Linked DNA regions of Azoarcus olearius. The protein of the gene in region 2 interacts with the protein of the main gene of each other region in a pairwise test. Links are inferred from orthologs where the notes say so. Each region holds a gene or a part of one and is shown on either strand. Other genes may lie near its edges.

Region 1 (4,418 bases), 4.0 Mb from region 2 along the record:
CTGCTGCTGTGGGCGCTGACGCTGACGCTGTGGACGGTGGCGGTGACGGTATTCTCGCGCCACCTGCCGGAAGCCTTCGTTGCCCGCGTGCTCGGCGTGCTCGGCTGCATCAGCGTCGGCTTCCTCGCCTTCATGCTGGTCACCTCCAACCCGTTCGACCGCCTGCTGCCGGGCGCGCCCGAGGGCCGCGACCTGAACCCGCTGCTGCAGGACCCGGGCATGATCATCCACCCGCCGCTGCTGTACATGGGCTACGTCGGCTTCTCGGTGGCCTTCGCCTTCGCCATCGCCGCGCTGCTCAGCGGCCGGCTCGACGCCGCGTGGGCGCGCTGGTCGCGGCCGTGGACCACCATCGCCTGGGTCTTCCTCACCGCCGGCATCACCGTCGGCTCGGGCTGGGCCTATTACGAACTCGGCTGGGGCGGCTGGTGGTTCTGGGACCCGGTGGAAAACGCCTCCTTCATGCCCTGGCTGCTCGGCACTGCGCTGATCCACTCGCTGGCGGTCACCGAAAAGCGCGGCGCCTTCCGCAGCTGGACGGTGCTGCTGGCGATCGGCGCGTTCTCGCTGTCGCTGCTCGGCACCTTCCTGGTCCGTTCCGGCGTGCTCACCAGCGTGCATGCCTTCGCCACCGATCCGCGCCGCGGCCTGTTCGTGCTCGCCTTCCTCGTCACCGTGATCGGCGTGTCGCTGGTGCTCTACGCCTGGCGTGCCCCCCGGCTGGCGGGCGGCGGCCGTTTTGGCCTGGTGTCGCGCGACACCTCGCTCCTCGGCAACAACGTGCTGCTGTCGGTGGTATCGGCCTCGGTGCTGCTCGGCACGCTCTACCCGCTGTTCCTCGATGCGCTCGGCCTGGGCAAGATCTCGGTCGGCCCGCCGTACTTCGAGGCGGTGTTCGTGCCGCTGATGACGCCGGTGGTCATCCTGATGATGTTCGGCCCCTTCCTGCGCTGGAAGAACGACGACCTCGGCGCCGCGGTGCGCCGCGTGGCGCCGGCCTTCATCGCCAGCGTGGTGATCGGCGTGGGCGCCGCGTTCGCGATCGGCCATGTCACCTGGCGCACCGTGCTCGGCCTTGCGCTCGCCGCGTGGGTGGTGCTGGCCAGCCTGCAGCTGCTGGTCTCGCGCCTGCGCGAACGCGCCGGCGCGGCGGTATCGTCGCGGCTCTCCACCATTCCGGCGGCGTGGTGGGGCATGTGGCTGGCGCACCTCGGCGTTGGCGTGTTCATCATCGGCGTCACCCTGGTCGGCAGCCTCGAGCAGAACCTGGACCTCAAGATGCGCCCGGGCGAGCAGGCGGAGTTCGCCGGCTACACGCTGGCCTTCCGCGGCGTGCAGGAGATCGAAGGCCCCAACTACGATGCCGCGCGCGCCAACATCGTGATGTCGCGCGGGGGCGTCGAACTCAACACGCTGGAGCCGGAAAAGCGCGTCTATCGCGCGCAGCAGATGCCGATGACCGAAGCCGCCCTCGACGTCGGCCTGTTCCGCGACATCTATGTCTCGCTCGGCGAAGGCCTGAAGGACGGCAGCTGGATCGTCAGCCTGCACTACAAGCCCTTCATCAGCTGGATCTGGGCCGGCTGCCTGCTGATGGTCGCGGGCGGCATCTGCGCCGCGGCCGACCGCCGTTATCGCAAGCTCGCCGAGCGCAGCGCCGCGGCGGCGGCCACCGCCGGCCAGACCGCCTGAACCTGCCGTTGGAATCCCGATGAAAGCGAAGTTCCTCGTTCCCCTGATCCTGTTCCTGGTGCTGGCGGGCTTTCTTGCCTTCGGCCTCACCCTCAATCCGCGTGAAGTGCCGTCGCCGCTCATCGACAAGCCGGCGCCGGCCTTCCGCCTCGCCCGCCTCGACCAGCCGGCGCAGACCTTCGCGCTGGAGGAAATGCGCGGCCAGGTGTGGCTGCTCAACGTGTGGGCGTCGTGGTGCGTGGCCTGCCGCCAGGAGCACCCGGTGCTGGTCGATCTGGCCAAGCGCCAGCTCGCCCCCATCGTCGGCCTCAACTACAAGGAAGTGCGCGGCGACGGCGAGATCGATGCGCGCGACATGGCGCTGGAGGCGGAAACGGCGCTGGCGATCGAGCGCGCGCACGGCTGGCTGCGTGCCCACGGCGACCCCTATGCGCTGTCGGTGCTCGACATCGACGGCCGCGTCGGCATCGACTTCGGCGTCTATGGCGTGCCCGAAACCTTCCTGATCGACCAGCGCGGCAACATCCGCTACAAGCACATCGGCCCGATCACCCCGGAAAGCGTCGAGAAGATCTTCGCGCCGCGCATCGAGGAGCTGAAGCGTGCGGGCTGATTCCAGGCGGTTGCCGTTGCGCGCCCGCCGCGCGCTGACCCTGTGCGCCGCGCTGCTCGGCCTCGCCGGCGGCATGCCGGCACTGGCCGCGGACGCCGCGCCGCAGGCCCGTCCGGCGGTCGAGGACCCGGTGCTGGAAGAGCGCGTGCTGGAGTTGTCGCACAAGCTGCGCTGCCTCGTGTGCCAGAACCAGTCGATCGCCGAATCGCATGCGCCGCTCGCGGTGGACCTGCGCAACCAGGTGCGCGAGCAGTTCGTCGCCGGGCGTAACGAGGTCGAGATCGTCGACTACCTCGTCGCCCGCTATGGCGACTTCGTGCTCTACGAGCCGCCCTTCAAGACCACCACGCTGGTGTTGTGGCTCGGCCCGCTGCTGCTGCTGGTCGCCGGCGCCGGCTGGCTCGGCCTGCGCCTGCGGCGCCGGGCCGCGGAAGCGGCCACGCCGCTGAGCGACGCGGAACATGCCCGCGCCCGCGCGCTGCTCGAGGGCGGCGCCGATACCCCCAAACAGGAAGAACGTTCGTGAGTGTTTATCTGCCCTTCGTGCTGCTCGCGGCCCTGCTGGTCGCGGCGGCCCTGCTGCTGGTGCTGCCGCCCTTGTTCGGCGCGGGCCTGCAGCGTCGCCGCCGCGCGGCCGACGTCAGCACCGATGCCGGCCAGGCCGCCAGCGCGCTGACGGTGCTGCGCGAGCAGCTTGCCGAACTGGAGGCGGAACGCGCGGCCGGCACGATCGACGCCGAAACCTACGCCCGCAGCCGCGACGACCTGGAGAAGCGCGCGCTGGAGGAAGGCGAGGCCGCCGCGGCCACGGTGGAAGCCCGGCCGGCGCCGCGCCTCGCGATTGCGCTCGCGCTGGCGGTGCCGGTGCTTGCCACCGCGATCTACCTCGCCCTCGGCGAACCGGCCGGGCTCGACCCGCAGCGGGTCGCCGGCCAGGGCGGTTTCAGCCGCGAACAGGTCGCGCAGATGGTCGGCGGCCTCGAAGCCCGGCTGCAGCAGGAGCCGGACAACGTCGAAGGCTGGATGATGCTGGCGCGCTCTTACGTGGTGCTGGAAGACTTCCCCAAGGCCGCCGCGGCCTACGAGCGGCTGGTGGCGCTGGTGCCCGACAACCCCGACATCCTCGCCGACTGGGCCGACACCGTGGCAGCCCAGCACGGCAGCGTGTCCGGCCCGGCAGAGGCCATCGTCAGCCGCGCGCTCGAGGCCGACCCGAACCACGTCAAGGCGCTGCTGCTGTCCGGCACCGCGGCCTTCGAACGCAAGGACTACGCCGCCGCGTCGGCGCAGTGGGAACGTATCCTGGTGCGCATCCCGCCGCAGGAAGAAGCGGCGCGCGCGCTGCGCGCCGGCATCAACGATGCGCGCGCCAAGGGCGGGCTGCCGCCGCTCGCCGAAGCGCCGGCTCCGGCCGCCCCCGCCGCGGCTGCCGGTGCGGCGGAGGGCGGCAGCCTGACGCTGGCCGGGCGGCTCGAGATCGCGCCGGCGCTGCGCGAACGCGCGGGCGCGGACGACACCGTGTTCGTGTTCGTGCGTGGCGGGGGCGGCGGCCCGCCGCTCGCGGCGCTGCGCTTCAAGGCGGGCGAGTTGCCGCGCGAATTCAGCTTCGCCGACGCCCCGCGCATGGGCGACGGGCCGGTTCCGGCCCAACTGACGCTGACCGCGCGGGTTTCGAAGAGCGGCGACGTGGGCGCCCGCCCCGGCGATCTGGAAGGCCGGGTGGACCGCGTGGCGCCGGACGCGGGCGGCGTGGCCCTCGTGATCGACACGGTGCGCGAATAGGGCAGGTGATGGCGATCGCAGCCGGCACGCCGCAGCGCCCCGGCGGCATTGCCGACTGCCGGGGTTGCGCGGGCTACTACATCACCCACGATCCCGCCTTTCCCTACGGTTGCCGCATCCTAGGGTTCCACAGCCGGCGCAAGCCCTGCATCGAGGTGGAGGCGGCCTCCGGCGAACCCTGCCGCGGTTTCACGCCGAAGCCGGCGCGCACCGCCTAGCGCGCCGCGCGGCGCGCTTCACCCGCGGTAGCGAAAGGCCACCCGTTTGACGTTGCACAGCAGCTCGTAGGCGATGGTGCCGGCGCCGGCGGCGACCTGGTTGATCGGCACCT
Region 2 (4,370 bases):
GCGTGTCCACATCCTTTTCGGTGACCTTCTCGACCAGGTGTTCGGTGGCCGCGCGGTACTCGATCAGGTCGCGGATCGCGCCGATCTTGAGGCCGTGCTGGGCAGCGAACTCGATCAGGTCGGGCAGCCGCGCCATGGTGCCGTCGTCCTTGAGGATCTCGCAGATCACCGCGGCGGGTTCCAGTCCGGCGAGCTGGGCGAGGTCGCAGCCGGCTTCGGTGTGGCCGGCGCGGATCAGCACGCCGCCCTTCTGCGCGGTAAGCGGGAAGATGTGGCCGGGCATCACGATGTCGTCCGGCTTGGCGTGGCGGGCGACCGCCACCTGCACGGTGCGCGAGCGGTCGTGCGCCGAGATGCCGGTGGTGACGCCGGTGGCGGCTTCGATCGACGCGGTGAAGGCGGTGCCGTGCGGGGTGCGGTTGTTGCGCACCATCTGCTCCAGGCCGAGCTGGCGGCAGCGTTCGTCGGTCAGCGTCAGGCACACGAGGCCACGGCAGTGCGTGACCATGAAGTTGATCGCTTCCGGGGTGACGAATTCGGCGGCGAGGACCACATCGCCCTCGTTTTCGCGGTCTTCCTCGTCGACGAGGATGACCATCTTGCCGGCACGGATGTCGGCGATGATCTCGCTGATGGGGGAAAGTGCGCTCATGGCTTGTCCTTGGATTCTTCTTCGCGCCAGGCGAGCATGCGTTCGACGTAGCGGGCGATCAGGTCGATCTCGAGATTGACCCGGCTGCCCGCCTTGAGATGCTTGAGGTTGGTCACCGCCACGGTGTGCGGGATCAGGTTGATCGAGAAGTCCGGCCCTTCGACGCGATTGACCGTAAGGCTGACGCCGTTGACGGTGACCGAGCCCTTCTTGGCGATGTAACCGGCGATGGCGCCCGGGGCGCGGATCACCAGCTCATGGCTTTCGCCGATCGGGGCGAACTTCAGCACTTCGCCCACGCCGTCCACATGGCCGGTGACGAGGTGGCCGCCGAGGCGGTCCGACAGCTGCAGCGCCTTTTCCAGATTGACTTCGCTGCCCTCGACGTCGAGGCCGACGGTGCAGTTGAGCGTCTCGCGCGAGACGTCGAAGCGGACGCGCGGGCCATCGCGCTCGATCACGGTGAGGCAGACGCCGCTGTTGGCGATGCTGTCGCCGATCTGCACGTCGGCGAGGTCGAGGCCGGCGGTGTCTACCGTGAGCCGCAGGCCGTCGGCCAGCGGTTCGATGCGTTCAATACGGCCGCAAGCGGCCACAATGCCGGAGAACATGAAGGGACTGACGGAAAAGGGGAAAGCGGGATTGTAGGCGAAAACCGCGGTGGGTTTCCTATCGGCGCAGGGCGCTGTCGAGCACGCCGGCGAAGGCTTCGGGCTTCTGGAAGCCCACCACGCGCAGGTCGGTGCGTTCGCGGCCGGCGCCGTCGAAGAAGATGATGCCGGGCGGGCCGAACAGGCCGAAGCGCTTGAGCAGCGCCTTGTGCTCCTCGCTGTTGGCGGTCACGTCGGCCTTCAGCAGCGTCATCTGTGCCAGCCGCTGCGCCACCTGCGGATCGGGAAAGGTATAGCGCTCCATTTCCTTGCACGACACGCACCAGTCGGCATAGAAGTCGAGCATCACCGGGCGCTCGGCGGCGGCGAGGCGGCTTTCCAGCTCGGCCAGCGAGCCGACGCGCTCGAAGCGCACCGTCTCGGCGGCCGGCGAGGCCTCGGCGCGCAGCACCGCGAGCGGCTGCAGCGGATCGCGCGAACCTGCAAGCGCGCCCACCAGCATCGCCGCGCCACCGATGGCCAGCACCACGCCCACGCCCTTCCAGAAGCGCTGCCAGCCATGCGCGTGCGGCGGAAGCGGGTCGAGCGCGTGCAGGAAGATGCCGGAGAACAGCAGCAGCGCCGCCCACGCCAGCATGCCGGCAAGCGGCGGCAGCACCGGCATCAGCAGCCAGATCGCAACGCCGAGCAGGATCACGCCGAACGCCTTCTTGACCCCGTCCATCCACGGTCCGACCTTGGGCAGCACCGAGCGCGTGGCCATGCCCACCGCCAGCAGCGGGGCGCCCAGCCCCAGGCCCATCGCGAACAGCGCGCCGCCGCCCAGCGCGGCATCGCCGCTGCGGGCGATGTAGAGCAGCGCCCCCGCCAGCGGCGCGGCGAGGCAGGGGCCGACGATCAGCGCCGACAGCGCGCCCATCGCGGCGACGCCGCCCAAATGGCCACCCTTGTTGTGGCTGGCGGTGTCGGCAATGCGGCTTTGCAGCGCGCTCGGCAGTTGCAGTTCGTAGAAGCCGAACATCGACAGCGCCAGCGCCACGAACACCAGCGCGAAGGCGGACAGCACCCACACGTTCTGCAGCGCCGCCACCAGCAGCGTGCCCGAGAGCCCGGCGCCGACCCCGGCCAGCGCATAGGTGACCGCCATCCCCAGCACGTAGGCGAGCGATAGCGCAAAGGTGCGGGTGCGCGACAGATGCTGGCCGCCACCGCCGACGATGATGCCGGACAGGATCGGGATCATCGGGAAATGGCAGGGCGTGAATGCGAGCAGCAGGCCGAAGCCGAAGAAGCTCGCCAGCACCAGCGGCACGCTGGCGTCGCGCAGCAGACCGGCGATGCGGCCGCTTTCATCGAGCGAGACCGCGGCCGGCGGCGCCACGGCGTCGGAGGCCAGCACGTCGCCGCGCGCGAGCGCGCCGTCGAGCAGGCTGGCGCCGGCGGCCGGTGAGGCCGCGACCAGCGCGACGCGCGCCTGCTGCGGCAGCGGCGGGTAGCAGACGCCGCCGTCCCAGCAGCCCTGACTGCTGACCGTCAGCTCGATCGCATCGACCCCGGCGGGGGCGGCGACCGGCACCAGCATACGCAAGGTGCCGCGGTAGGTTTCCACCTCGCCGAAGAACTCGTCGTGCTTGAGCTTGCCCGGCGGACGCTGGACCTCGCCCAGCGTCACCCCTGCGGGCTGGGCAGAGAAGCGGAACTTGCTGCCGTACAGGTAGTAGTCCTTGGCGATCTCGAACACCACCTCCACCGTTTGCGCGTCGAGCGCGCGCGCCTGCATCGCAAATGCCTTTTCCGGCTCGATCGGCTCGCTGGCGCGTGCGGGGTGGGCGAGGAGGCAGGCGAGGATGGCGAGCAGGGCGAACAGGCGGTGGATCACGGAGGGACGGTCCGGGTTGGGGGCTGAAGGGAGGCGGGCGGCGGGGCGGCATCAGCCCGGCGCGGTCTCCGTGCTCACCCAGTCGAGATAGCCCGGCAGGCCGCGCTGCACAGGGACCGCGACGATCTCGGGAAGTTCGTACGGGTGTTCGGCAAGGATGGCGGTTTCCAGCGCCGCGTAGCGCGCGGCGCTGGTCTTGATCAGCAGCGGAACTTCGGTGGCGGTTTCCACCCGGCCCTGCCAGCGATAGACCGAGGCGCAGGGCGCGAGGATGTTCACGCAGGCGGCAAGGCGCTCTTCCACCAGCCGCGCGCCGAGCGCCGCGGCGGAGTCGGCGTCCGGCAGGGTGGTGAGGACGAGGAGGATTTCGCTCATGGCAGGCTCCCGTGTCGGCAGACCGCCCGCGCCGCCGCGGCGCTCAGTCGGGCAGGGCGATCCGGTCGTCGGTGCTGAACTGGTAGTCGTGGAAGACGTGTTCCGCACTCAGCACGCGATAGGTGCCGTCTTCGTTGCGCCGCGTGGTGTCCTTCAGCCGGTAGGTGTACTGGCCGCAGGTCCAGCACTCGAAATTGCGCATGTGGGTGCACAGACAGGTCTTGTCCCACACCTTCACCTTGCGCGCTTCGGGGTGCGCCGCCACCTCGCGATTGTAGGCGTCGATGTACTGGCAGTTGCCCGAGGCATCGAGCAGATAGCCGTAGGCCTCGCAGTTCGGGCGGATGCCGTCGCCGATCGCCGGGCTGTTCTTCAGCATCCGCATCGGATAGCCGGTGGGCGAAATCTGGTTGACCTCGATGTCGTCCTCACCCGCCTTGAAGTACTCCTGCTGCACATCTTCCGGCAGCCCGCACTCTTGCGTGACCGTGAAGCGGGTGGCCACCTGCACCGCACCCGCGCCCATTTCGAGGAAGCGCACCGCGTCGCTGCCGGTGAAGATGCCACCGGCCGGGATCAACGGGATGTCGAGCTGCTCGGCGTGCAGCCAGTCGCGGATCTCGGCGACGATGGTGGCGAGGTCGTACTTGGCCCAGTCCATGCCGAAACCGAGGTGGCCGCCGGCGAGCGGGCCTTCCACCACCACGTAGTCCGGCAGTCGCCCGGTGCGGCCGTTCTTCTTCAGGAACAGCTGCAGCGCGCGCAGCGACGAGACGATGATGCCGAGCTTGACGTCATTGAAGCGCGGGTGGTCCTGGATCAGCGCGAACGAGCCGAGGTGCAGGCCGGCGGC

Evidence for each region. Proteins that work in one complex are often made in the same cells at the same time.
Region 1: the proteins of dsbD (region 2) and dqs_RS20050 interact in binary tests that used the Escherichia coli proteins (3 or more experiments, as listed by UniProt). The link is inferred for Azoarcus olearius from one-to-one orthologs.

What each region holds. Positions count from the first base shown.
Region 1 is NZ_CP016210.1:4,381,145-4,385,562, reverse strand. Bases 553-3,508 are described here. They hold dqs_RS20050 (DsbE family thiol:disulfide interchange protein), read left to right. Parts: upstream 553-1,711; coding sequence 1,712-2,305; downstream 2,306-3,508. Other genes in these bases: ccmI (c-type cytochrome biogenesis protein CcmI), read left to right, coding at 2,828-3,508; dqs_RS20045 (cytochrome c-type biogenesis protein), read left to right, coding at 2,379-2,831; dqs_RS20055 (heme lyase CcmF/NrfE family subunit), read left to right, coding at 553-1,692. Outside these bases: more of dqs_RS20055, read left to right, coding at 1-552; more of ccmI, read left to right, coding at 3,509-4,087; dqs_RS20035 (hypothetical protein), read left to right, coding at 4,096-4,305; alr (alanine racemase), read right to left, coding at 4,324-4,418. UniProt on the Escherichia coli protein: Involved in disulfide bond formation. Catalyzes a late, reductive step in the assembly of periplasmic c-type cytochromes, probably the reduction of disulfide bonds of the apocytochrome c to allow covalent linkage with the heme.
Region 2 is NZ_CP016210.1:360,223-364,592, forward strand. What follows is about bases 731-3,638. They hold dsbD (protein-disulfide reductase DsbD), read right to left. Parts: upstream 3,140-3,638; coding sequence 1,322-3,139; downstream 731-1,321. Other genes in these bases: dqs_RS01670 (riboflavin synthase), read right to left, coding at 731-1,263; cutA (divalent-cation tolerance protein CutA), read right to left, coding at 3,194-3,517; dqs_RS01685 (nitronate monooxygenase), read right to left, coding at 3,561-3,638. Outside these bases: ribBA (bifunctional 3,4-dihydroxy-2-butanone-4-phosphate synthase/GTP cyclohydrolase II), read right to left, coding at 1-652; more of dqs_RS01670, read right to left, coding at 649-730; more of dqs_RS01685, read right to left, coding at 3,639-4,370. UniProt on the Escherichia coli protein: Required to facilitate the formation of correct disulfide bonds in some periplasmic proteins and for the assembly of the periplasmic c-type cytochromes.